3 regions of the Rhizobium sp. PEPV16 genome follow, and region 2 is predicted to be linked to each of the others. Evidence: predicted binding sites of a transcription regulator. Region 2 holds the regulator's gene; each other region holds the start of a gene.
The links. Region 2 encodes PhoB, which activates phosphate uptake and scavenging genes when phosphate is short. Its sites were predicted from a motif close to TGTCATNNANCTGTCAT; they were not measured.

Region 1 (7,938 bases), on a different contig from region 2:
GGATCCACGAGGTGAAGTAGCCGCGGCGCCCGTTCGGCGCATGTTCGGCGACATAGGTTGCCGCACCGCCATATTCACCGCCCAGCGCCAGACCCTGGAGCAGGCGAAGCGCGATCAGGATGATCGGGGCTGCGATACCGATGGTGGCGGCACCCGGCAGAATGCCGACGAGGAAGGTCGACAGACCCATGATCATGATCGTCACCAGGAAGGTGTATTTACGGCCGACGAGATCGCCGAGACGGCCGAACACCAGCGCGCCGAAGGGGCGGACCAGGAAGCCGGCGGCAAAGGCGAGCAGCGTGAAGATGTTACGCGTTGCCTCGGGATATTGGGTGAAATAGGTCGCACCGATATAGGTGGCGAGCGAACCATACAGATAGAAATCGTACCATTCAAAAACGGTGCCGAGCGAAGAGGCGAAGATGACCTTCTTCTCCTCGCCGGTCATCGGACCGGCCTTCGCGCCGTCGATGCTTGCGACATTTGCCATTGTCTGTCCTCCACAGAGTGATGATCAACGCGCGCGACCTGCTTCTCCTCAAAGCATACCCCTGGCCGCGACTCGCCTGACGGGAGTGTGCCAGAAACGACAGATCAAAAAGAGAGAGGCTTTCGGATTATGACTTTAGTCTAATGAGACCACGTTCCGTCGTCCCCATCGGGCCGCTGCGTGGCCTCCGACCGGCAATGCTATTTTGGAGGCGGAAGGTTCTGCTGCTTTACGAAGCAGACCTGCTAAGCCCTCAGCGCCTGCACCGGAGATTGCGGCGGCAGGCGGAAACAGCCTGCTCACGCAAAAACCTTGACTCCTGTGGAAAACCTTCTAAGAGCAACAGCGGAAAAGGAATCTCCATGGTTCGCGACGAACACGCCATTGCTGATCGCAGTGACCGGGCACGAGTTGCCGGGGTGGACATTGCCGTTCCGGTTTCTTCCAAAACCAAGGCCAAAACAACGACGAAAACCGTCTGACGTCTCTGGCCTGCCGCTCTCTCCCCGGCTCGGCTGGGGACAGGAAGACGCGATTAATCGCGCCTTTCCCCTCACCGGACAAGAGGAGAGAAGAGAAAGAGAGCTTGAGAAATGGGTTTCAAAGTAGCAGTTGCGGGAGCGACCGGAAATGTCGGCCGGGAGATGCTCAATATCCTCTCCGAGCGAGGCTTCCCCGCCGATGAGGTCGTGGCACTCGCCTCCTCGCGTTCGCAGGGCACCGAGGTTTCCTACGGTGACCGGACGCTGAAGGTCTCCAATCTGGAGAATTACGATTTCTCCGATACAGACATATGCCTGATGTCGGCCGGCGGCGAGGTTTCCAAGAAGTTCTCGCCGAAGATCGGCCAGCAGGGCTGCATCGTCATCGACAATTCCTCGGCCTGGCGCTACGACGCCGACGTGCCGCTGATCGTGCCGGAAGTGAACCCGGATGCCATCAGCCAGTTCACCAAGCGCAACATCATCGCCAATCCGAATTGCTCGACCGCCCAGCTGGTGGTGGCGTTGAAGCCGCTACACGACTTTGCCAAGATCAAGCGCGTCGTCATCTCGACCTACCAGTCGGTCTCCGGCGCCGGCAAGGACGGCATGGACGAGCTCTTCAACCAGACGCGCGCCGTCTTCGTCGCCGATCCGATCGAGAACAAGAAGTTCACCAAGCGTATTGCCTTCAATGTCATCCCGCATATCGACGTCTTCATGGAGGACGGCTACACCAAGGAAGAGTGGAAGGTGCTGGCCGAGACGAAGAAGATGCTCGACCCGAAGATCAAGGTGACCTGCACCGCGGTGCGCGTGCCGGTTTTCATCGGTCATTCGGAATCGGTCAACATCGAATTCGAAAACGAGATCACCGCCGACCAGGCCCGCGACATCCTGCGCGATGCACCGGGCTGCCTCGTCATCGACAAGCGCGAGGATGGCGGCTACATCACGCCATATGAATCCGCCGGCGAGGATGCGACCTACATCTCGCGCATCCGCGAGGATGCGACGGTCGAAAACGGCCTCAACATCTGGGTGGTCTCCGACAATCTGCGCAAGGGCGCTGCGCTGAACGCCATCCAGATCGCCGAGTTGCTCGTCAATCGTGGTCTCGTCAAGCCCCGCAAGCAGGCCGCCTGATACCATTTGTAAACCATAATATGCTAAAGCCCTGCTGATGATGAAGGCAGGGCTTTTTGCCGAATTGTGGACGCTTCTGTCCATAAGCGCTTGCTGAAAAAGGTGATCGTGACAAGATCGCCTTCGGCTGGCATTCTGCCCGGCATCAAGCCAAAGCATGCCGTCCAAAACCGTGCAGCGGTTCGGGACAGCGACATGAACAGAACGAAGACTTTGAGCGCGTCGCATAGCCCCGATCGGCTGCGGCGCGCTTCAGTAGATCGGAAGCGGGGTTTCTCATGCGCATGACAAAATTCTTTCTGGCGGCGTTTACGGCGGCGGGCGTCCTCCACGCGCTGCCGGCAGCGGCACAGGGCGCTCAATGCGGCAATAATAGCAGCGGTTTCGGTGCATGGGTCGCCGACTTCAAGCAGGAAGCGGCGGCAAACGGCGTCAGCCGCTCGGTCCTCGACCGCGCCTTCGCCAATGTCAATTACAACAGGCCGACGATTGCCGCCGACCGCGGCCAGAAGAGCTTCAAGCTCTCCTTCGACGCTTTCATGCAGAAGCGCGGCGGTGCCACGATCATCTCCCGCGGTCGCAGCATGAAGGCAGCCAATCAGGCGCTTTTTGCCTCGATCGAGCGCCGCTTCGGCGTTCCGGCCGGCCCGCTGATTGCGATCTGGGGCATGGAGACCGGTTTCGGCAGCTATATGGGCAACCAACATACGCTGTCGGCTGTTTCGACCCTTGCCTATGACTGCCGTCGTTCGCAATATTTCACCGACCAGCTCTATGCAGCACTCCAGCTCGTCTCCGAGGGTTATCTGAGCCCGCAGGCCAAGGGCGCTGCCCATGGTGAAATCGGCCAGACGCAGTTTCTGCCGCGCAATGTCGTGCGCTTCGGCGCCGACGGCGACGGCAACGGCCGCGTCGACATGGTCGGTTCCCGCGCCGATGCACTGGCCTCGACGGCGAATTTCCTCAAGGGCCACGGCTGGCGCGCGGGCGCCGGCTATCAGCCTGGAGAGCCGAATTTCGTCGCCATCCAGGGCTGGAACGCCGCCAGCGTCTACCAGCAGGCGATCGCCTATATCGGTCAGCAGATCGACGGCAAATAGGCCCGACTGAATACGCCAAAACGCCGCTGCGATATGCGGCGTTTTTCATATGCGGGAATCAAAGCCGCCGCCGGAAGCCGCCTTGCGTCGCTCCTGCTGCACCGGGGCCTGGATGATTGGTCCCGAGACGACACAATTGCGGCCGGAGGCCTTGGCGGCGTAAAGTGCCAGGTCGGCGCGTTTGACCAGATCCTCGAAGTTCCGGTTGGCGGCTTCATTTGCCCGCCCGGCGCATCCGAAACTCGCCGTCATCTTGAAAATATCGCCGCTTGGCAAGGGGATTTCCGCAGCCTCGATCGCCTGCCGCACGCGCTCGGCAACGATTGCCGCATCGTCAGGCGTCGAATCCGGCAGAAGCGCCAGGAATTCCTCGCCGCCGTGGCGCACCAGCAGATCGAAGGAACGGAAATTCTGGCGCGCGACGCCCGCGACCTGTCGGAGCACGGCATCGCCGGCGTCATGCCCGTGAACATCGTTGATCTTCTTGAAATGATCGAGGTCGAACAGCACGACGGAAATCCAGCGTGATCCGTGCTCGGCCTGCGTGAGAAGTGCGGATGCGGCGACCTCGAAGCCGCGCCTGTTGTAGAGGCCGGTCAGAAGATCGGTCTGGGCGGCGCTGCGCAACTCGCCCACCAGCGTCTCCCGATCCTGGGTCAGCCGGTCGATCAGGCGCAGGCCCTTTGCCGCCAGTAGCAGCACCAATGTGGCGAGGATCAGCAGGCCGGCACACAGCGCCAGGATCCGCGTCAGGTGTATGTGCGAGCGCGTCGAAAGATTTTCGCCGGTCTCATGAATATCCTCGGCAGCCTCGATCATCTTCTGCTGCAGGAAGATCATGCGCTCGCTCTGCGCGGCGGCCCAGACGTCATGCACGGCGCGTGTCGGCCGCGATCCGGCAAGAATGGCATCGGTGATCGCATTCGCCTTCACTTGGTCGCTGCGACCGAGATAAGCGACGATGTTGCGCACGACCGGCTCAGAGGAATGGAAGACCATGTGATCCATGCCCTCGCCGAGCATGACCTTGCCCTGCACGAACAGTTCCACCGGCAATCTGGCGGAAACGCCTTGATTGAGATAACGGGTACCAGTCCCGGTGATCAGCCTTTCGCCGTAATAGGTCAGCAGGATGCCCATCAGCTGGTTGGATTTTTCAAGCAGCACCGGATCGCTGATCAGCGGTGAAAGCGCATCGACGACAGCCAACTGCTTGAGAGCCGCATACCAGTAAATGGAACCGGGATCACTGCCGGCATAACGGCCCTGGTCGACGGCGCTGCGTGCGGCGACGATGCGGCTGTAGGCAAGGCTGAGAATCGATAATTCGCCGACGAGCCCCTCGTCGAGCGTATCGCGGGAGGGCAGGCTGGTATAGAAAGCGCGGCGCTCGCGATCGAGCGTCGCCCGGCTTTGCTGCATGTCGATGGCAGTCCTGCTGCTGGGATGTGCGAGGTAGCGGCGGGTGGCGCCAATCTCAGTCAGAATCTCCGTGGCGGCGATCGACCCACCACGGGCAAGCACATCGGCGAATTGCCGGTCCTTTTCGAGGTTCTGGTATTGCTTGACCGAAGAACGTATGACGACAACGCCTTCAATGAGCATGAAGACGAAGGGCAGCATGATGGCGGCCAGGATAACCCTTTTGATTGTTTCGAACTTCATCGCCAATCGCCACGGTGATCAAAAACGTCGGTCGTGCGCGACCAATTGACGGCGAGCTTAACAACAATCCTTAAAAAACTGATAAACTGGCATGTCCCTAGATTTCGGGACGAATGAAATCGCGTGTCTCGGCGTCCATGACCCAGAGTTCACCGGTCGAAATGTCGAACCAGGCACCGTGGAGATGAATCTTTCCCGCTTCCTCGAGCGCCTTGATGTCGGGAAAGCTTCTGAGATTGTTGATCGAATTGCGAATGGAGACACGCTCCAGCGCCGTCTGTCGCTCGGCGGCCGTCATCACGTCGTTGCTCTGGATCTGCTCGGCGGCGGGTTTGACCAGCGACATCCAGCGGCCGATGAAATCGCCGGGCGACAATGGCTCGGCATTCGGATCGAGCGCCGAGCGGATGCCGCCGCAGCGGCCATGGCCCATCACGACGATATCCGAGACCTTCAGCACCTGCACGGCAAATTCGAGTGCGGCCGAGGTCGAATGAAAATGACCGTCCGGCTCGTAGGGCGGCACCATGTTGGCAACGTTGCGGATGACGAAGAGCTCGCCTGGGCCGGCATCGAAGATCAGCTCCGGTGCCGCGCGAGAATCCGAACAGGCAATGACAAGCGTATGGGGATTCTGACCGTTTTCGGCAAGCTGCCGATACCTGTCGCGGGCGTCGGCATAACGCCCGTTCATGAAGTTGCGATAGCCGTCCAGAAGGGGATTTGGAAAACGCTGCATGCTTCTGGATTAGCGCGCGCGGAAGACAAGATCAACTGCTGCACCGCAAAATGAACATATTGGCGGATGCGTCACTTTTTCCGCCGTTGCGCCGGGTGCACGAGGCGGCGCATCTGCACCATGGCCATCGGCGTCGAAAGGCTGGAAGCATCGCTTGCCAGCATCAACTCGTTGCTGCCGCGCTTGACGGCGCGCGCGAGCACCTCGAAGACGCTGGCGGTGGCAAGCTGCAGCGCCTTTTCGTCCTCGATCCCGGAAAGCAGGCGCGACAGGAAGACGGCGGCGATGAGGTCGCCGAGACCATTCGGCGGGTTGTCGACGACGCGATGCTCGGCAAGAAGGGCGTGACGGCCGGAAAGATAGAGATTGCCGGTACCGCCCGCCATCATCGGCACCGCCGAAGTGACGAGCATGCGCGATGGCCCGAGCGCGAGCGCCGCCTCCATGATCGCGCTGTTGTCTTCAAGGGCTGCCCCCGAAAGCCATGCGAGCTCGTAGCGGTTCGGCGTTGCCAGCGAGGCGAGCGGAATGAGATGGTCGCGAATGGCCTCCGCAGTCGCTTCCGGCACGTAAAGGCCGCCGAGATCGCCCATGACGGGATCGCAGACATAGAGCAGCTCGGGATTGTTTTCCCTCAGCGCACCGATCAGCCGGGCGACGGAGCGCGCCTGGGCTGCATTGCCGAAATAGCCCGAAAGCACCGCCTTGACTTCGCCGATCCAAGGCGCGCGGATCAGATCCTCGATTGCCGCGTCGAAATCCGCTTCCGCAAAAGTCAGCCGCGTCGAGCGGCCGTGGCCGGGATGCCAGGGCAGCACGATGGTCGGCAGGGCCCAGACCGGATGACCGAGCGTCTCCAGCGCAAAGACGGCGGCCCGATTTCCGACCGAGCCCCGCACCACATGGCTGGAGATGACGATGACTGCGCCCGCTGCATTTTCCGACATGATACCCAAGATCCGAATGATGACGGCGTTTGATGATCTGTTTGACGCCACGCTGTCAACCATTCTTCATGCGGGCGTGGAAATGTTCGGCGGAACGAAAATCCGGAAGACGGGACTTTCGCTTTCACTTGGCGAAGAAAACGGAAAATCTCTTACAATTTCTCTTTTCCAGCGCCAAAAAAGCGTCAAAACAATCCTCCGGACCTCTCTTTTAGAGATTTTTTCGAAGAATCTTCTGCTAGCTTGCGGAAAATCAGACATTGAGGGAGGCGATCCATGGCTGCCAGACACAATCCGAAACGGGAAAAGCAGATCGAAAGCGCGCGCAAGATCGCCAAGGCGACGGGCGAGGCGCATCTCGATCCGGAAATTCTCTTCGGCCGGGCAAGCAATGACGATCTCGAACTCTATACACCAGAAATGCTGGCGCTCTCCGCGGTGCATTCGGCAAAGGAACTTGCTGTCTGGAACGGCAAGGCGCCCCGCGTCAGCATCGACACGATTGCCGATGTGACGCCTGATGGCATCGCCGTCTCGGTGCTTTCAGTCACCGACCAGAACATGCCTTTTTTGTTTGAATCGGTCATGGGCGAAGTGACGAGCACCTATCGCGACCTGTTCATGGCCGTGCATCCCATCCTGATCATGGAAAAGGGCAAGGCGCCGACGACGTATTCCGCCGATCACCCGAGCGACCCGGCCAACCGCGTCAGCCATATCCAGCTTCATATTGCACCCCTCAACTCCGCCCAGGCCGCCGATCTCGTCAAACGCATCGAAAAAGTCCTCGAACAGGTCCGCCTGTCGGTTTCCGACTGGAAGCCGATGCTTTACAAGATCGACGGAGTGATTGCCGAGCTCGCGGCCAATGGCGCCAGCCGGAAGAAGGTTGATCGCGACGAAGCCGTCGCTTTCCTGACCTGGCTGCGCGATGAGAATTTCACTTTCCTCGGCATGCGGGAATATGTCTATTCCGGCAAGGGCGCCGATGCCAGGGTCGAACGCGACAAGGGTGCAGGCCTCGGCATCCTTTCCAACCCCGATGTTCTGGTGCTGCGCACCGGCAAGGACGCCGTGACGACGACGCCTGAGATCCTTGCCTTCCTCGACGGTCCCGACTTCCTGATCGTCACCAAGGCGAATGTTAAGTCGATCGTTCATCGCCGGGCCTATATGGATTATGTCGGCGTTAAGCGCTTCGACGCTGAGGGCAACGTCACCGGCGAATTACGCATCGTCGGCCTTTTCACGTCGACCGCCTATACCTCGCTCGCCTCCGAAATCCCGCTGCTGCGTTCCAAGATCGAGAAGGTGAAGGAACATTTCGGCTTCGACCCGATGAGCCATTCCGGCCGCATGCTCGACA
Region 2 (7,938 bases):
CTCGGATTTCGTCGCCAATGCCAGCCATGAGCTGCGCACGCCGCTTGCCTCGCTGCGCGGCTTCATCGAGACCATCCAGGGGCCGGCGAAGAACGATCTGAAGGCGCAGGCGCGTTTCCTCAACATCATGCTCGACCAGACGACGCGCATGAGCCGGCTGGTCGACGACCTGCTGTCGCTCTCCCGCCTGGAGCTGAAATCGCACATTGCGCCGGATGAGAAGATCGACCTGGTGCCGCTGCTCGGCCATGTCAGAGATGCGCTTGTGCCGCTTGCCAGGGATGTCGGTGTCGACATCAACCTGCATCTACCCGACGGCAAGGTCGAGGTGCTGGGAGATCGCGACGAACTTGTCCAGGTCTTCGAGAACCTGATGGAAAATGCCTGCAAATACGGCCAGGAGGGCGAGATCGTCGATGTCTGGCTGAAGAACGGCACCGGCCAGCCGGTCGAGGTCAGCATCGTCGACAAGGGCCCGGGCATCCCGGCCGAGCACGTGCCGCGGCTGACGGAGCGCTTCTACCGGGTCAGTATCGAGGACAGCCGCTCGAAAAAGGGCACCGGCCTCGGCCTTGCCATCGTCAAACACATCCTCACCCGCCACCGGGCGCGGCTGATCGTCAAGTCGGAAGTCGGAAAGGGCACCGATTTTACCGTCCGCTTCTAACGATATGTCGCAACACTTTTACGTTGCATAATTTTATTATTTAAATCAATAACTTATATTGTCACAAATGTTTCATCGATTTGACATAAAAGGACGAGGCTTCAAGAGCTAAGAGAGTCCCGCCGATGAAAAAAGGCAATGCGAGGGCCTCTCTAAGGCCGCACTCACACAAGCCCAATGCGGGAGATTTCTAATGAACACCTTCAAGCTCACCGTTGCCGCGCTCGCTGCAACTGCTGCTTTCGCTGGCGCAGCCGTCGCCCGCGACCAGATCCAGATCGCTGGTTCGTCCACCGTCCTGCCTTACGCAAAGATCGTTGCCGAGTCCTTCGGCGAAACCTTCACCAACTTCAAGACGCCGGTCGTCGAATCCGGCGGCTCGGGCGCTGGCCTGAAGGAATTCTGCAAGGGCGTTGGCGAAGACACCATCGACATTGCGAATTCTTCGCGTCCGATCAATAAGAACGAAGTGGAAGCCTGCAAGGCTGCCGGCGTAACCGACATCCAGGAAGTCAAGATCGGTTATGACGGCATCGTCTTCGCAACCGACGCTTCCAACCCTGATCTCGCTTACGTTCCTGCCGATATCTACAAGGCCCTCGCAGCCCAGGTCGTCGTCGACGGCAAGCTCGTCGCCAACCCCTACAAGAAGTGGTCGGAAGTCAACCCGAAGCTTCCGGCTGTTGATATTGCTGCCTACATTCCGGGCGAAAAGCACGGCACCCGCGAAGTCTTCGAACAGAACGTTCTCGCTGCCGGCTGCAAGGCCTCTGGCGCAACCGACGTCATCGCCAAGGAAATCGCCGAGAAGGCTGCCCAGGGCAAGGCTTGCGTCGCAGTCCGCAAGGACGGCGTCGCCGTTGACATCGACGGCGACTATCCGGAAACCCTCGCACGCATCGCCGCCAACAAGACCGGCGTCGGCGTATTCGGCCTTTCCTTCTACGAAAACAACGCCGACAAGCTCAAGGTTGCGAGCATGAGCGGTATCGTTCCGTCCACCGAAACGATCGCCAACGGCACCTACCCGGTTTCCCGCCCGCTGTTCTTCTACGTCAAGAAGGCACATCTCGGCGCTGTTCCGGGCCTGAAGGAATATGTCAACTTCTTCGTATCCGACCAGATGATCGGCCCTGACAGCCCGCTCGTCGAATACGGCCTGGTTGCCGCTCCGGATGCCGAGCGCGAAGCGATCCGCAAGGAAGTCGAAGCCGGTAAGGCTATGTAATGACTTTTGCCGGCGCGGTGCCTTTCAGCCCGCGCCGGCATTGCTTATGCCCTGCGCGCCGGCGGTGCCGGAGCTGCAGGGTTGAATTCCTTCTCCATGATTGGAAGCTGAAGGCAGCTGACGAAGCTGCCGGGCTTTTTGGGGCTATGGGCCTGGGGACGTAACGAATGAGCACATCCATCATACTTTTGTGCCTTGTGGTGATCGGTACCGCCGCCTATCTGGTCGCGCGCAACCGTGCCACGGCGCTTGCCGGAGGCAGATCCTCCTCACTGCATTCACGGCCGGCCTATTACGGCGCCTATGCGGCGATCTGGGCAGTTCTTCCCGCCCTCATCGTCCTTGGCCTCTGGCTCTCCATCAGCCCCGGCATCATCCAGTCTTCGGTTCGCAGCGCTTTCCCTGACGACATCAGGGCTCAAGTCTCGGTCGAGCAGGATCTTGGTTATTCGACGGTGGCGACGGTCGCCCGCGGCCTGACGATGCTGACCTCGGATGAAACTGCGGCGGTCGGCAACGATCCGGCTGCGCTTCAGGCCAAGCTCCTCGAAAAGGGCGTGCCGCTTGCCGGCCAGCCGCTGCCTTATATGATCGACGCCGCCAGGACGCTCAACGCCATGAGCATGACGAGCCGCATCGCCATGACGGCGATCGTCTTCGCGCTCGCCGGCGCCGGCGCCTTCTATGCGCTGCGCTCCATCGCTCCGCGCTTCCGCGCCCGCAACCGGGTCGAGCGCGTCATACTCTGGGGCCTGCTGCTCGCCTCCTCGATCGCCATTCTGACGACGATCGGCATCGTGCTCTCCATGCTGTCGGAAGCAGCCCGCTTCTTTGCGGCCGTTCCCGCCATGGACTTCTTCTTCGGCACCGTTTGGGATCCGCGCTTTGCCGGAGCCGGCAGCTCATCCTTCGGTCAGTTCGGCCTGATCCCGCTGCTGCTCGGCACGATCTATATCGGCCTGGTCGCCATGCTGGTCGCCGTGCCGGTCGGCCTCTTTGCCGCCATCTACATGGCCGAATACGCCTCGATGAGGGTGCGCTCGGTCGCCAAGCCGCTGCTGGAAGTGCTCGCCGGCATTCCGACGATCGTCTACGGTTTCTTCGCGCTTGTGACCGTCGGCCCGTTCCTGCGCGATTTCTCCGCCCAGGTCAGCGGCCTTCTGTCCGGCAACTACAGCAATTTCATTCAGGCGCAGAGCGTTCTGACGGCGGGTATCGTCATGGGCATCATGCTGATCCCTTACGTGTCCTCGCTGTCGGACGATATTATTACCGCCGTGCCGCGGTCACTGCGTGACGGTTCGCTCGGTCTTGGTGCCACACGCTCCGAAACCATCAAGAAGGTGGTCTTGCCCGCAGCCCTTCCCGGCATCGTCGGCGCATTGCTGATGACTGCCTCGCGCGCCGTCGGCGAAACCATGATCGTCGTGCTGGCCGCCGGTGTGGCCGCCCGCATCCAGATCAACCCCTTCGAGCCGATGACGACGGTGACGGTCAAGATCGTCAACCAGCTGACCGGCGACCTTGAGTTCACCTCGCCGCAGACGCTGGTTGCCTTTGCCCTTGGCATCACCCTGTTCTGCATCACGCTTTGCCTCAATATCTATGCGCTTTACATCGTGCGCAAATACCGGGAGCAGTACGAATGACGGATATTGTTTCTCCCACATCAGGCGTCACCGTTTCCAAGGCGCCCGCGCGCCGCGATATCGGCATCAAGCGCCGCTATGCCGCCGAGCGCCGGTTCCAGGCCTATGGCATCGCCGCCATTACCTTCGGCCTCGTCTTCCTCTTCATCCTGCTGTGGACGGTAATCGGCAAAGGCTATACCGCCTTCCAGCAGACGGCGATCACCCTGCCGATCGAATTCGTCGAGAAGACGATCGACCCCGACAATAAGCGTGCGACCGACCCTTCGGTGCTGATCGCCGCCAATTATCCGGTTCTCCTGCGTGACGCGATCGTCAAGCAGCTGAACATCAATGCCTCGAGCCGTCCCGACGTGCGCGACGCATCCGCGATGCTGTCGAAAAGCGCGCCGATCCAGCTGCGCGATATGGTGATCGCCGATCCGTCGATCATCGGCAAGACGGTCAATGTCACGGTGCTCGCCGACGCCAATGTCGACAGCGCCAACAAGGCCCAGATCGACCTCTCGGTCGATGAGAAGAACCGCAAGGTCAACGACAAGCAGGTCGGCTGGATGAACGAGCTGAAGGCGAGCGGGGCGCTCCACAAGCAGTTCAACACCGGCCTTTTCGTCAACGGCAATTCCAGCCGTCCGGAGGCCGCAGGCCTTGGCGTCGCCCTGATCGGCTCGCTCTACCTGATGCTGATCGTGCTCGTGCTCGCTCTGCCGATCGGCGTCGCCGCCTCGATCTATCTCGAGGAGTTCGCGCCGAAGAACAAGCTGACGGACCTGATCGAGGTCAACATCAACAACCTCGCCGCGGTGCCTTCGATTGTCTACGGTCTGCTCGGTCTTTCCGTCTTCATCAACTTCATCGGCCTGCCGCGCTCGGCCTCGCTGGTCGGCGGCCTGGTGCTGACGCTGATGACCCTGCCGACGATCATCATCGCGACGCGTGCGGCACTGCGCGCCGTGCCGCCGTCGATCCGCGCCGCAGCGCTCGGCCTTGGCGCTTCGAAGATGCAGATGGTGTTTCACCATGTGCTGCCGCTCGCCATGCCGGGCATCCTGACCGGCACGATCATCGGCCTGGCGCACGCGCTCGGCGAAACCGCGCCGCTGCTCCTGATCGGCATGGTCGCCTTCGTCGCCAATGCGCCGACGACACCGCTCGATCCCTCGACGGCTCTGCCCGTACAGGTCTATATGTGGGCCAACGAGGCAGAACGTGCCTTCGTTGAGCGTACTTCGGGTGCCATCATCGTCCTGCTCCTGTTCCTGATCGTCATGAACATGGGCGCCATCCTCTTGCGTCGTCGCTTCGAGCGCCGCTGGTAAACGGAGTTACACATCATGAACATGTTGACGGAAGCTGCAGTTGAAAAGGCGCTGGATCAGAAGATGAGCAACGTCCCTTATAAAATGATCGGAAAGGATGTCTCGGTTTACTACGGCGAGAAGCGCGCGCTTTTCGATGTGAACCTGAACGTCCGCGAAAACACCGTAACCGCTCTGATCGGCCCGTCCGGCTGCGGCAAGTCGACCTTCCTGCGGTGCCTCAACCGCATGAACGATACGATCGACGGCTGCCGCGTCACCGGCAAGATCACGCTTGATACCGACGATGTCTATGATCCCGATATTGACGTCGTCGAACTTCGCGCCCGCGTCGGCATGGTCTTCCAGAAGCCGAACCCGTTCCCGAAGACGATCTATGAAAACGTCTCCTACGGCCCGCGCATCCATGGCCTTGCCAAGTCGAAGGCCGACCTCGACCAGATCGTCGAGACCAGCCTGCAGCGCGCCGGCCTCTGGAACGAGGTCAAGGACCGCGTGCATGAATCCGGCACCGGCCTGTCGGGCGGTCAGCAGCAGCGCCTCTGCATTGCGCGTGCCGTCGCCGTCAGCCCTGAAGTCATCCTGATGGACGAGCCCTGCTCGGCGCTCGATCCGATCGCCACCGCCAAGGTCGAGGAACTGATCCACGAGCTGCGCGAGAACTACACGATCGTCATCGTCACCCACTCCATGCAGCAGGCCGCGCGTGTCTCGCAGCGCACCGCCATGTTCCACCTCGGCAATCTCGTCGAGGAGAACGACACCGACAAGATGTTCACCAATCCCGACGATCCGCGCACCCAGGACTACATCATGGGTCGCTTCGGTTGATTTTGGCGACACCAAGCCTTCCCGTTATTCGAGGATAAAGCCCCATGGCATCGACACATATTTTTTCTGCCTATGATGATGATCTGAAGTTCCTGTCCAGGCGGATTTCCGAAATGGGCGGCCTGGCCGAGCAGATGGTCAGCGAAGCCGTCCGCGCCCTCGTCAACGGCGATACCGCGCTGGCGCAGAAGGTCATCTCGGACGATGTGATCCTCGATCACGCCGAACGCGAAATCGGCGACAAGGCGATCGTTACCATCGCCCGCCGTCAGCCGATGGCCTCGGACCTGCGTGAAATCATGGGTTCGATCCGCATCGCCGCCGATCTCGAACGCGTCGGCGACCTCGGCAAGAACACCGCCAAGCGCGTCATCGCCGTCCAAAGCACCGGCGTTCCCCGTAAGCTCGCCCGCGGCCTCGAGCATCTGTCCGAGCTGGCGCTCGTCCAGCTCAAGGAAGTGCTCGATGTCTACACCAATCGTTCAGCCGACAAGGCGAATGCGATCCGTGAACGCGACAACGAGATCGACGCGATGTACACCTCGCTGTTTCGCGAACTCCTGACCTATATGATGGAGGATCCGCGCAACATCACCAGCTGCACGCATCTTCTCTTCTGCGCCAAGAATATTGAGCGCATCGGCGACCATGCCACCAACATCGCCGAGACGATCTTTTACATGACGACAGGCGCACAGCCGGAAGGCGATCGTCCGAAGGATGACAGCGCCAACACCGTCGGCGCGGTCACGGAATAACCGCCCGCATAGTTAGTTGCGTGCGCGCCCGTCCGGGGCGCGCAAAGAGGTCGCAGCGAATTTCTGAATTTGCGCAGGATGAATTGCTTAAATCACCCCTGATTTAAGGATGATGCGCGAGGAGACCGACACGCATGATCCCGAGAGTTGCAGTTGTTGAAGACGAGGAAGCCCTCAGCGTGCTTCTTCGCTACAATCTCGAAGCGGAAGGCTTCGAGGTCGATACCATCCTTCGTGGCGACGAAGCCGAGATGAGGCTTCAGGAGCGCACGCCCGATCTTCTCATCCTCGATTGGATGCTGCCGGGTGTCTCCGGCATCGAGCTCTGCCGGCGCCTGCGCATGCGGCCTGAAACCGAGCGCCTGCCGATCATCATGCTGACGGCGCGCGGCGAAGAGAGCGAGCGCGTCCGCGGATTGTCGACGGGCGCCGACGATTATGTCGTCAAGCCCTTTTCGACCCCCGAGCTCGTTGCCCGCGTCAAGGCGATGCTGCGCCGCGCCCGCCCCGAGGTGCTGTCCACGGTGCTGAAATGCGGTGACATCGAACTCGACCGTGAGACCCATCGCGTCCATCGCAAGACCCGCGAAGTCCGCCTCGGCCCCACCGAATTCCGCCTGCTGGAATTCCTGATGTCGTCGCCGGGCCGGGTCTTCTCCCGCTCGCAGCTGTTGGATGGCGTCTGGGGCCACGATATCTATGTCGACGAGCGCACCGTCGACGTCCATGTCGGCCGCCTGCGCAAGGCGCTGAATTTCTCCAACATGCAAGACGTCATCCGCACCGTCCGCGGCGCCGGGTATTCGATGGAAGCCTGAGGGCTTCCATCTGAGCCTGCTGACAAAGCCCTTGCAAAACCTGCGACGTCATCCTCGGCCTTGTGCCGAGGATCTGCGTACGCCAAATTAAGCATTTGAAAATAAAGGTTTTTCCCTCAAGCAATTGGGGTGATCAGATGCTCGGCACAAGGCCGAGCATGACGGAGGGAAACCTCAGCTCCCATCTACGCATAAAAAAACGGGCCACTCGGCCCGTTTTCTGCATTCTGACGATGGTTGTCGTTCAGCTTGCCCGCGCTGCCGCCCGGCGGCGTTCATTGACCGGCTGGTAGGCGAGCTTCTGGTGATAGGCGCAATAGGGCGAATTGTCGGGGGATTCGCAGCCGCAGAAATGGAAGTCGTCCTTCAGCGGATCGCCGACCGGCCATTTGCAGGTGCGTTCGGTCAGTTCCGTCAGGCCGAGGCGGCGCGAAATCGGCACCACCACGTTGCCTCTCGGCACGTATTCCATTTCCTCGATCGTTTCGATCTCGATCTCTTCCTTCAGCATCGTCGCGCCCTGCTGGCGGGTAACGGTGCGGGTCGTGATCCGGGAGGCGTAGTTCGGTGCGCGCGGCGCCGATGTGTTGCGCTTCGGCGTTCGCGCCGCGGTGTTGGTGCCGCCGGCCTTGGCACGGCCGGGAAGGCACAGCCGGTGCACTTTGCCG
Region 3 (7,938 bases), on a different contig from region 2:
CAGCGGATGATGGCCGGGAATGTGCCATTCGATATCGTCGGCGAAGAACGCGGCGACACGGCTCATGTCGCCGCTGCCGTAGGCGGCGTAGTAGTCGGTGATGACCTTGCGGTTTTCTTCCGGGCTTGCGGCTATGACGGTTCCTCCGGAAAAGAGTGCGACTGAAACGAAGAGTGCTCGAACGAGCGATGGTCTGCGCATGCGGATCTCCTTGAAGGTATATTGGAATGAGAGTGGCAGGCCGGATCAGCCCGGCTGCCCGGCGCGTTCCGCGGCCCTGTTGACCAGAGCCCGGTCGCCGGTCTCGTGGGCGGGCGTCATCACCAGCCGGGAGACTTTCCAGGTGCCGTCGATCTTGGTGAGGTCATATCGATAATGTCCCATCAGTACCCAGCTCTCCGCGCCGATCCGATGGACTGCCTGGAAATCGGCCTCGGCCACCGCTGTCGGGCCGGCACTTTCGATGATGGCGTGGTTGCTGACGAGATGCAGCGTGCGATCGAAGCCCGGCAGAAAGGCAGACCATTGCCGGATGACGGCTTCGGCCGGCTGGGTGGTCGGCTCGCCGCCCCAGAGGCCGGTATAATCCAGCGTCACCGTGTCGGCGAAGGCGCCGCGCACGCGGTCCCACTCGTGGCGGTCGGCGCCAGCGGCAATGTCGGTAATGGTATCGATGATGGCCGCGCGGTCGTCGGCACCGATCGATTCGGCACTGGCGGTGAATGACGCCAGCAAGACGCCGGCGGCAGCTGTGAGCATGAGGGTTTTCATGGTCATCTCCTTGTCAGGTATCAGGAGCCTTTGTTGATCCGTTCGAAATGCGCAGCCGCGGCATCGGTCGCCCGCGTGACATCCTCGGGATTGTCGTAGAAATCGAATTGGGTAACACCGTCGAGCCAGATCTCGGAGGCGTCGCCGCGCAGGCGCGCGAAAAAGGCACGTGCGCCTTGGGGGATGGCCGCTGCTTCCGAGTGGACGATCAGTGTCGGCTTGTCAAGCCGGTCACCGGTCGCAACCGAATCATAGGTCAGCCACGGCTCCCAGGAGGCGAGATTGAACTTGTTGTCATATTGCGGGATGAGGCCGCGAGTGGGTTCGGTATAGTAGGGAATCTGGTACATCAGCGCCGTGCTGTCGTCGGTGCTTGCGGCGACGATCACCCGGGGCTGGCCGCTACGCTCGGCTTCCTCAGCCTCGCGGGATGAGGTGATCAACCTGGAGACGCCGTCCGCACCGCCATAGACCTGCTCGACGATCGCTTTGTCATGCAGCCACGGCGCCACCAGCGATATGGCGGTGAAATCGGGATTGCCCGAGGCCGCCGCCGCCATATAGCCGGCGGAGGCGCAGATGCCGAGGCCGGCGATCTTGCCGGCGTCGATTTCCGGCAGCGTCGTCATGTAGTCGGCCGCCGCTACGATATCGTCGGTCTTGGCCGCCGGATCCTCCTTGAAGCGGATATTGCCGCCGGACTGGCCCCAGCCGCGGAAATCGAAGGCGAGGGCGACGAAGCCGCGCTCGGCCATCTCTTCTGCGTAAAGGCCGGACATCTGCTCCTTGATCGAGGTCCAGGCGCCGGTCACCAGAACGCCGGGGCGTTTTTCGCCGGCCTTGTAGTCGGCCGGGAGATAGAGCATGCCGGCAAGCGTCACTCCATCATTCTGGAAGGAGACGGAACGCGTCTCGATGCCGGCCGCAAAGGCCGTCGAATGCAGCAAGGCCACGCCAATTGCAGAAAGGGTAGATAGTCTCATCGAAGGTCTCCTCGCCGTCATCGCCGGTTTCATTCAGATACGAGGAGGAGTTTCGCAGCATCGGCGCGCAGGCGCCGGAGCGATTCTTGGCATTTGCTATGTGTTTATTGGCATTCTGGGTCGGAGCGCTATCGTCTGCGAAACGCTGCCGGCGTGAGCCCTGTACTGCGCCTGAAATGCCGACCGAAGCGGGACACGTCGTCATAACCCACGCGGATGGCGACGGCGGCAACCGGAACGCCCGTGGTCCTGAGCAGCACCTTGGCCCGTTCCATTCGCTCCCGGATGACATATTGTAGCGGCGACGTGCCGAGCGCAGCGGTGAAGATGCGCACGAAATGGAACCGGCTCATTGCCGCTTCGGAAGCCATGTCGTCAAGGGAAAGATCCTCGGCGAGATTGTCGTGGATATATGCCAGTGCACGGCGCAGCCGCCGGTCCTCGACCCCAATGGATGACAGCGGGGCAGGCGAGAGCAGCTGGGCCAGATGGGCTGCAACCGCAAGGTTCATCGTATCGCGATAGAGGGATTGCGGCACATCCCGCAGAGAGGCGGCGTGGCGGACGAACTGAACCAGCAGCGGATCGAGGCTACCGACGACGGGATTGAAGTCGGCTTTCTCGAAACCGACATCGTCGAGCAAGGCATCCGACAGATCCACTCTCAGAAACGAGAGCGCATCGTCATATTCGCAGGTGCCTGATGAACCGGCTGGCAGAATCCAGCCGTCACCGGCACGCAGCGGCACGACCCGCTTGCGATCGGAGCCGACCGCGATCCGATGCCGATCCTGATCAACCAGGAATAGGCCGACGGCCAGCCGGGAAATCGCGAACGCGCCACCGCCCGCCGGCAGATCCAGCCTGCCCGCCGTCAACCAGTCTTTCCCCGAGCCTGCTCGCGATCCGCTCATGGAGATGATCTAATTTCTCGCGCCGAAAATTCAATCAGGCAGCGTCGGCTGTTTCGGCGCGGGAAAGCAACTTTCATGGGCCGCAAGATGGAGAAAACCGATAGCGGGGCGCCGGAGGAATTGCCTCATACGCGTTGAACGGCTTTTGTGTCGCAAATATTACAGTTTTGCGGCGTTCCGGAATAAAAGCGAAGAAACCCACGATCCGTTCAATGTCATAGAACTTTGAAAAAGTGGTCATCGCGCTGAAATAATCGCGGTTCAAACAGCCCCGCACAAGTGGGGCTCCATGCGAAAGAAAAACGTTCTACTCATCGTCGTTGACCAATGGCGAGCCGATTTCGTTCCGCACGTTCTGCGTGACGACGGGAAAAACGATTTCCTGAAGACGCCTAATCTCGACCGGCTCTGCCGCGAGGGCGTGACCTTCAGGAACCATGTGACGACCTGCGTTCCCTGCGGTCCGGCCCGCGCGAGCCTGCTTACCGGCCTCTATCTGATGAACCATCGCGCCGTGCAGAACACGGTGCCGCTCGACCAGCGCCACCTCAACCTCGGCAAGGCGTTGCGCGGCGTCGGCTACGATCCGGCGCTGATCGGCTATACGACGACGGTGCCGGATCCGCGCACCACTTCGTCGAACGATCCGCGCTTCACGGTGCTCGGCGACATGATGGACGGTTTCCATTCGGTCGGCGCCTTCGAGCCCAATATGGAGGGTTATTTCGGCTGGGTGGCACAGAACGGCTTTGAGCTGCCGGAGCATCGTCCTGATATCTGGCTGCCCGAGGGCGAGGACGCCGTTGCCGGCGCCACCGACCGTCCGTCACGCATCCCTAAGGAATTTTCGGACTCGACCTTCTTCACCGAGCGGGCGCTGACCTATCTCAAGGGTCGCGACGGCAAGCCCTTCTTCCTGCATCTCGGTTATTACCGGCCGCATCCGCCCTTCGTCGCCTCCGCTCCCTATCACGCCATGTACCGGCCGGAAGACATGCCGGCGCCGATCCGCGCGGCCAGCCCGGATATCGAGGCTGCACAACATCCGCTGATGAAATTCTATGTCGACAGCATCCGCCGCGGCTCCTTCTTCCAAGGCGCCGAAGGGTCGGGCGCAACGCTCGACGAAGCGGAACTGCGCCAGATGCGCGCGACCTATTGCGGCCTGATCACCGAGGTCGACGATTGCCTTGGTCGAGTCTTCGACTATCTCGACGACACCGGACAGTGGGACGATACGCTGATCATCTTCACCAGCGACCACGGCGAGCAGCTCGGCGATCATCACCTGCTCGGCAAGATCGGCTACAACGATCCGAGCTTCCGCATTCCGCTCGTCATCAAGGACGCCGGCGAAAATGCCCGCGCCGGCGCGATCGAAAGCGGCTTCACCGAGAGCATCGACGTCATGCCGACCATTCTCGACTGGCTCGGCGGCAAGATCCCACACGCCTGTGACGGCCTGTCGCTGCTGCCTTTCCTGAGCGAGGGCCGGCCGCAGGATTGGCGCACTGAGCTGCACTACGAATACGACTTCCGCGACGTCTATTATTCCGAGCCGCAAAGTTTTCTCGGCCTCGGCATGAATGATTGCAGCCTCTGCGTCATCCAGGACGAGCGATACAAATACGCTCATTTCGCAGCGCTGCCGCCGCTGTTCTTCGATCTGCAGCACGATCCGAACGAATTCACCAATCTCGCCGACGATCCGGCCTATGCCGCGCTCGTGCGGAACTATGCGCAGAAGGCGCTCTCCTGGCGCCTGAAACATGCCGACAGAACCCTGACCCATTATCGCTCCGGTCCCGAAGGCCTGATCGAACGCAGCCATTGATCCGACTTACCAGAGAACCCAAGGAGATATTCCCATGGTCACCTTCACCCGTCGCGGTGCTCTCGGCCTTGCCACCGGCGTCGCCAGCTCGCTGATCCTGCCGCGCTTTTCCATCGCCCAGGCCGACAACCGTCCTTCGATCACCATCGCCGTCCAGAAGATCTCGAACTCGAACACGCTGGATACGTTGCGCGAACAGTCGAATGTCGGCCAGCGCATCTTCAATTCGTCGCTGTGGGAAAGCCTGATCGGCCTCGACTGGCTCGGCAACCTCTCGGCCGTTCCGTCACTCGCCACCGAATGGCGCCGTATCGACGACAAGACAGTCGAGCTGAAACTGCGCCAGGGCGTCAAATTCCACAATGGCGATGAGATGACTGCCGAAGACGTCGCCTTCTCCTTCAGCAAGGAACGCATGTTCGGCGATACGCAGCCGAGCACCGGCAAGACGATCTTCGTCACCGAAAAGAACCCGCTCGGCCGCGAAAGCAAGGAACTGCCGGTCGAAATTCCGGCCGTCGCCCGCCGTATCTGGCCAGCCCTGCTCGGCATCGAAATCGTCGACAAATATACCGTCCGCTTCGTCAACGGTTCGCCTGACGTGACGATGGAAGGCCGCATCTCCGTTGCCGCCAGCGCCATCGCCAATCGCCGCGGCTGGGATGAGGCCAGGAGCTATCTCGACTGGGCCCGCGCACCGATCACGACCGGTCCCTACCGCGTCGCCGAGTTCAAGCCGGACACCTACCTGATCTACGAAGCGCATGACGAATATTGGGGCGGCCGTCCTCCGGTGAAGCAGATCCGCTTCGTCGAAGTTCCGGAAGTCGCCTCGCGCGTCAATGGCCTGCTGTCCGGCGAATATCACCTCGCCAGCGACATCCCGCCGGACCAGATCGAAGGCATCGAAAAGAACGCTGCCTTCGAAGTCCAGGGCGGCATCATCACCAACCACCGGCTGACCGTGTTCGATAAGACCCATGCTCAGCTCGGTAACCCGCTGGTGCGCCGCGCCTTCACGCATGCCATCGACCGACAGGCGATCGTCGACTCGCTCTGGGCGGGCCGCACCCGCGTTCCGGCCGGCCTGCAGTGGGATTTCTATGGCGACATGCTGGTCAAGGATTGGACCGTGCCGGAATACAATCCTGATCTCGCCCGCCAGCTCCTCAAGGAAGCCAACTACAAGGGCGACCCGATCCCGTATCGCCTGCTGAACAACTACTATACCAACCAGACCCCGACGGCGCAGATCCTCGTCGAAATGTGGGCGCAGGTCGGCCTCAACGTGCAGATCGAGATGAAGGAAAACTGGCAGCAGATCCTCGAAAAGACGCCGACGCGCGCCGTCCGCGACTGGTCGAACTCCGCAAGCTTCCCCGATCCGGTTTCCTCGATCGTCGCCCAGCACGGTCCGAACGGCCAGCAGCAGCAGGTCGGCGAGTGGACCAACGCCGAAATGAACACGTTGTCGACCTTCCTCGAGACCAGCACCGATCGCGCCAAGCGTCACGACGCTTTCGCCCGCATGCTGCAGATCTGCGAGCGCGAAGACCCCGCCTATACCGTTCTCCACCAGAACGCCGTGTTCACCGCCAAGTCGAAGTCGATCAATTGGAAGGCCGCATCGGCCTTCGCCATGGACTTCCGCCAGGGCAACTGGTCCTGATCAAGACCTGACGACATCAGCGAGCCGGGGGAAACTCCGGCTCGCTGCCATTTGGTGCACCGGCTATCCGGAAACCAGGCAAGCCCGGCAGGCACGAGCATGATGCCGAAAAGTGTGAGCGGTTTTCGGACAACATCATGCTCTCGTTCGGATCTGGCGGCCGGCGGGGTTGCAAGAAGGAGAGGCTGAAATGCCATTGGTCGAAATTTCCAATTTGAAGGTCGCTTTCAGCGGTGTCGAAGTCCTGCACGGCGTCGATCTGGCGATCGAGAAGGGCGAGGCGGTGGGTCTCGTCGGCGAATCCGGCTGCGGCAAGTCGGTCACCTGGCTGGCGGCACTCGGGCTTCTGCCTGGAAAGGCTTCCGTCTCAGGCAGCGTGCGTCTCGGCAGCGATCAGCTGATCGGCGCGTCGCGCACGAAGCTCGAAAGCATTCGCGGCGGCCGCATCGCCATGATCTTCCAGGATCCGTCGAGCTCGCTCAACCCGGTCATCCGCGCCGGGCGCCAGATCGCCGAAGCCGTTGAACTGCACCGCGGCCTGACCGGCAGGGCCGCCCGCAACGAGGCCGTCCGCCTGATGGAAATGGTCGGCATTCCCGACGCCGTGCGTCGTTTTTACAATTTTCCGCATGAATTTTCCGGTGGCCAGAACCAGCGGCTGATGATCGCCATGGCGCTCGCCGGCAATCCTGATCTGCTGATCGCCGATGAGCCGACGACGGCGCTGGACGCGACGATCCAGGCGCAGATCCTCGATCTCCTGATTTCGATCCGCGAGGAAACCGGCATGGCGATCGTCTTCATCAGTCATGATCTCGGCGCGGTGTCGCAGATCTGCGAACGAGTCTGCGTCATGTATGCCGGCAACATCGTCGAGAAATGCCCGACGGAATCGTTGTTCCGGTCGCCGCGCCATCCCTATACGCGCGGACTATTCGATGCCATTCCGCGTATCGATGCCGGCCGCGACCGGCTGGTACCGATCCCCGGCACCGTGCCGCAGCCCGGCCGGATGCCTGGCGGCTGCGCCTTTGCGCCGCGTTGCGGCCATGCCTCGGAACTCTGTCATAACAAGGTGCCGCCGCTCGTCGCACTTGACGACGACCGTGCAACCGCCTGCTTCCATCCGCTCGGCGACGGCGCGACCGCATCGAAGCCGAACCTCATGCAGGTCCAGCAGGGAGTGGCATGGGCATGAGCGAACACCAGCTGATCGAAGCGAACGACCTCGTCAAGACCTATACGATGCACCGCGGCGTCTTCGGAAAGCCGAGCCATGTCCGGGCGGTCGACGGCGTTTCGCTGTCGGTCGCGCCGAAGACGACGCTCGGCATCGTTGGTGAATCCGGCTCAGGAAAATCGACGATGGGCCGGCTGCTGCTCGGGCTCGAAGCTCCGACCGAAGGCAGCGTCCGCTTCGACGGGGAGACGATGCCGGCACTCAGAACGCCGCGCTGGCGTAGCCTGAGGGCGCGCATGCAACTCGTCTTCCAGGATCCGCTGGCAGCCCTTGACCGGCGGATCTCGATCGGCGCTCAGATCGGCGAACCGCTTGCCATCCATGCCGTCGGAAGCGAGGAGGGGCGGCGCGAACGTGTCGATGAACTGCTCGTCGCCGTCGGTCTTCGGCGCGATCAGGCGGAGCGTTATCCGCACGAGCTTTCGGGCGGCCAGCGCCAGCGCGTCGTCATTGCACGCGCCATCGCCACCAATCCGGAGCTTCTGGTCTGCGACGAGCCGGTCTCGGCTCTCGACGTCTCGATCCAG

Region 1: FY112_RS34655 (NAD-glutamate dehydrogenase) is a predicted target of PhoB. The motif match lies at 6,626-6,642, and genes of this name have one in related genera.
Region 3: pehA (phosphoric/sulfuric ester hydrolase PehA) is a predicted target of PhoB. The motif match lies at 2,882-2,898, and genes of this name have one in related genera.

Annotation. Positions count from the first base shown of each region.
Region 1 covers NZ_VSZV01000356.1:53,480-61,417, reverse strand. Annotated here, with positions in the region: gene FY112_RS34695 (MFS transporter) at 1-493, opposite strand, end outside; gene FY112_RS34690 (hypothetical protein) at 766-975, shown strand; gene FY112_RS34685 (aspartate-semialdehyde dehydrogenase) at 1,087-2,121, shown strand; gene FY112_RS34680 (lytic transglycosylase domain-containing protein) at 2,400-3,221, shown strand; gene FY112_RS34675 (GGDEF domain-containing protein) at 3,267-4,886, opposite strand; gene FY112_RS34670 (carbonic anhydrase) at 4,984-5,625, opposite strand; gene pdxY (pyridoxal kinase PdxY) at 5,697-6,572, opposite strand; gene FY112_RS34655 (NAD-glutamate dehydrogenase) at 6,849-7,938, shown strand, end outside.
Region 2 covers NZ_VSZV01000320.1:12,873-20,810, forward strand. Annotated here, with positions in the region: gene phoR (phosphate regulon sensor histidine kinase PhoR) at 1-667, shown strand, start outside; gene FY112_RS20355 (substrate-binding domain-containing protein) at 861-1,895, shown strand; gene pstC (phosphate ABC transporter permease subunit PstC) at 2,063-3,544, shown strand; gene pstA (phosphate ABC transporter permease PstA) at 3,541-4,863, shown strand; gene pstB (phosphate ABC transporter ATP-binding protein PstB) at 4,879-5,694, shown strand; gene phoU (phosphate signaling complex protein PhoU) at 5,739-6,452, shown strand; gene phoB (phosphate regulon transcriptional regulator PhoB) at 6,587-7,270, shown strand; gene FY112_RS20385 (GcrA family cell cycle regulator) at 7,515-7,938, opposite strand, start outside.
Region 3 covers NZ_VSZV01000238.1:3,319-11,256, forward strand. Annotated here, with positions in the region: gene FY112_RS08555 (nuclear transport factor 2 family protein) at 1-201, opposite strand, end outside; gene FY112_RS08560 (nuclear transport factor 2 family protein) at 247-771, opposite strand; gene FY112_RS08565 (alpha/beta hydrolase) at 792-1,754, opposite strand; gene FY112_RS08570 (AraC family transcriptional regulator) at 1,883-2,668, opposite strand; gene pehA (phosphoric/sulfuric ester hydrolase PehA) at 2,958-4,502, shown strand; gene FY112_RS08580 (ABC transporter substrate-binding protein) at 4,537-6,171, shown strand; gene FY112_RS08590 (ABC transporter ATP-binding protein) at 6,362-7,369, shown strand; gene FY112_RS08595 (ABC transporter ATP-binding protein) at 7,360-7,938, shown strand, end outside.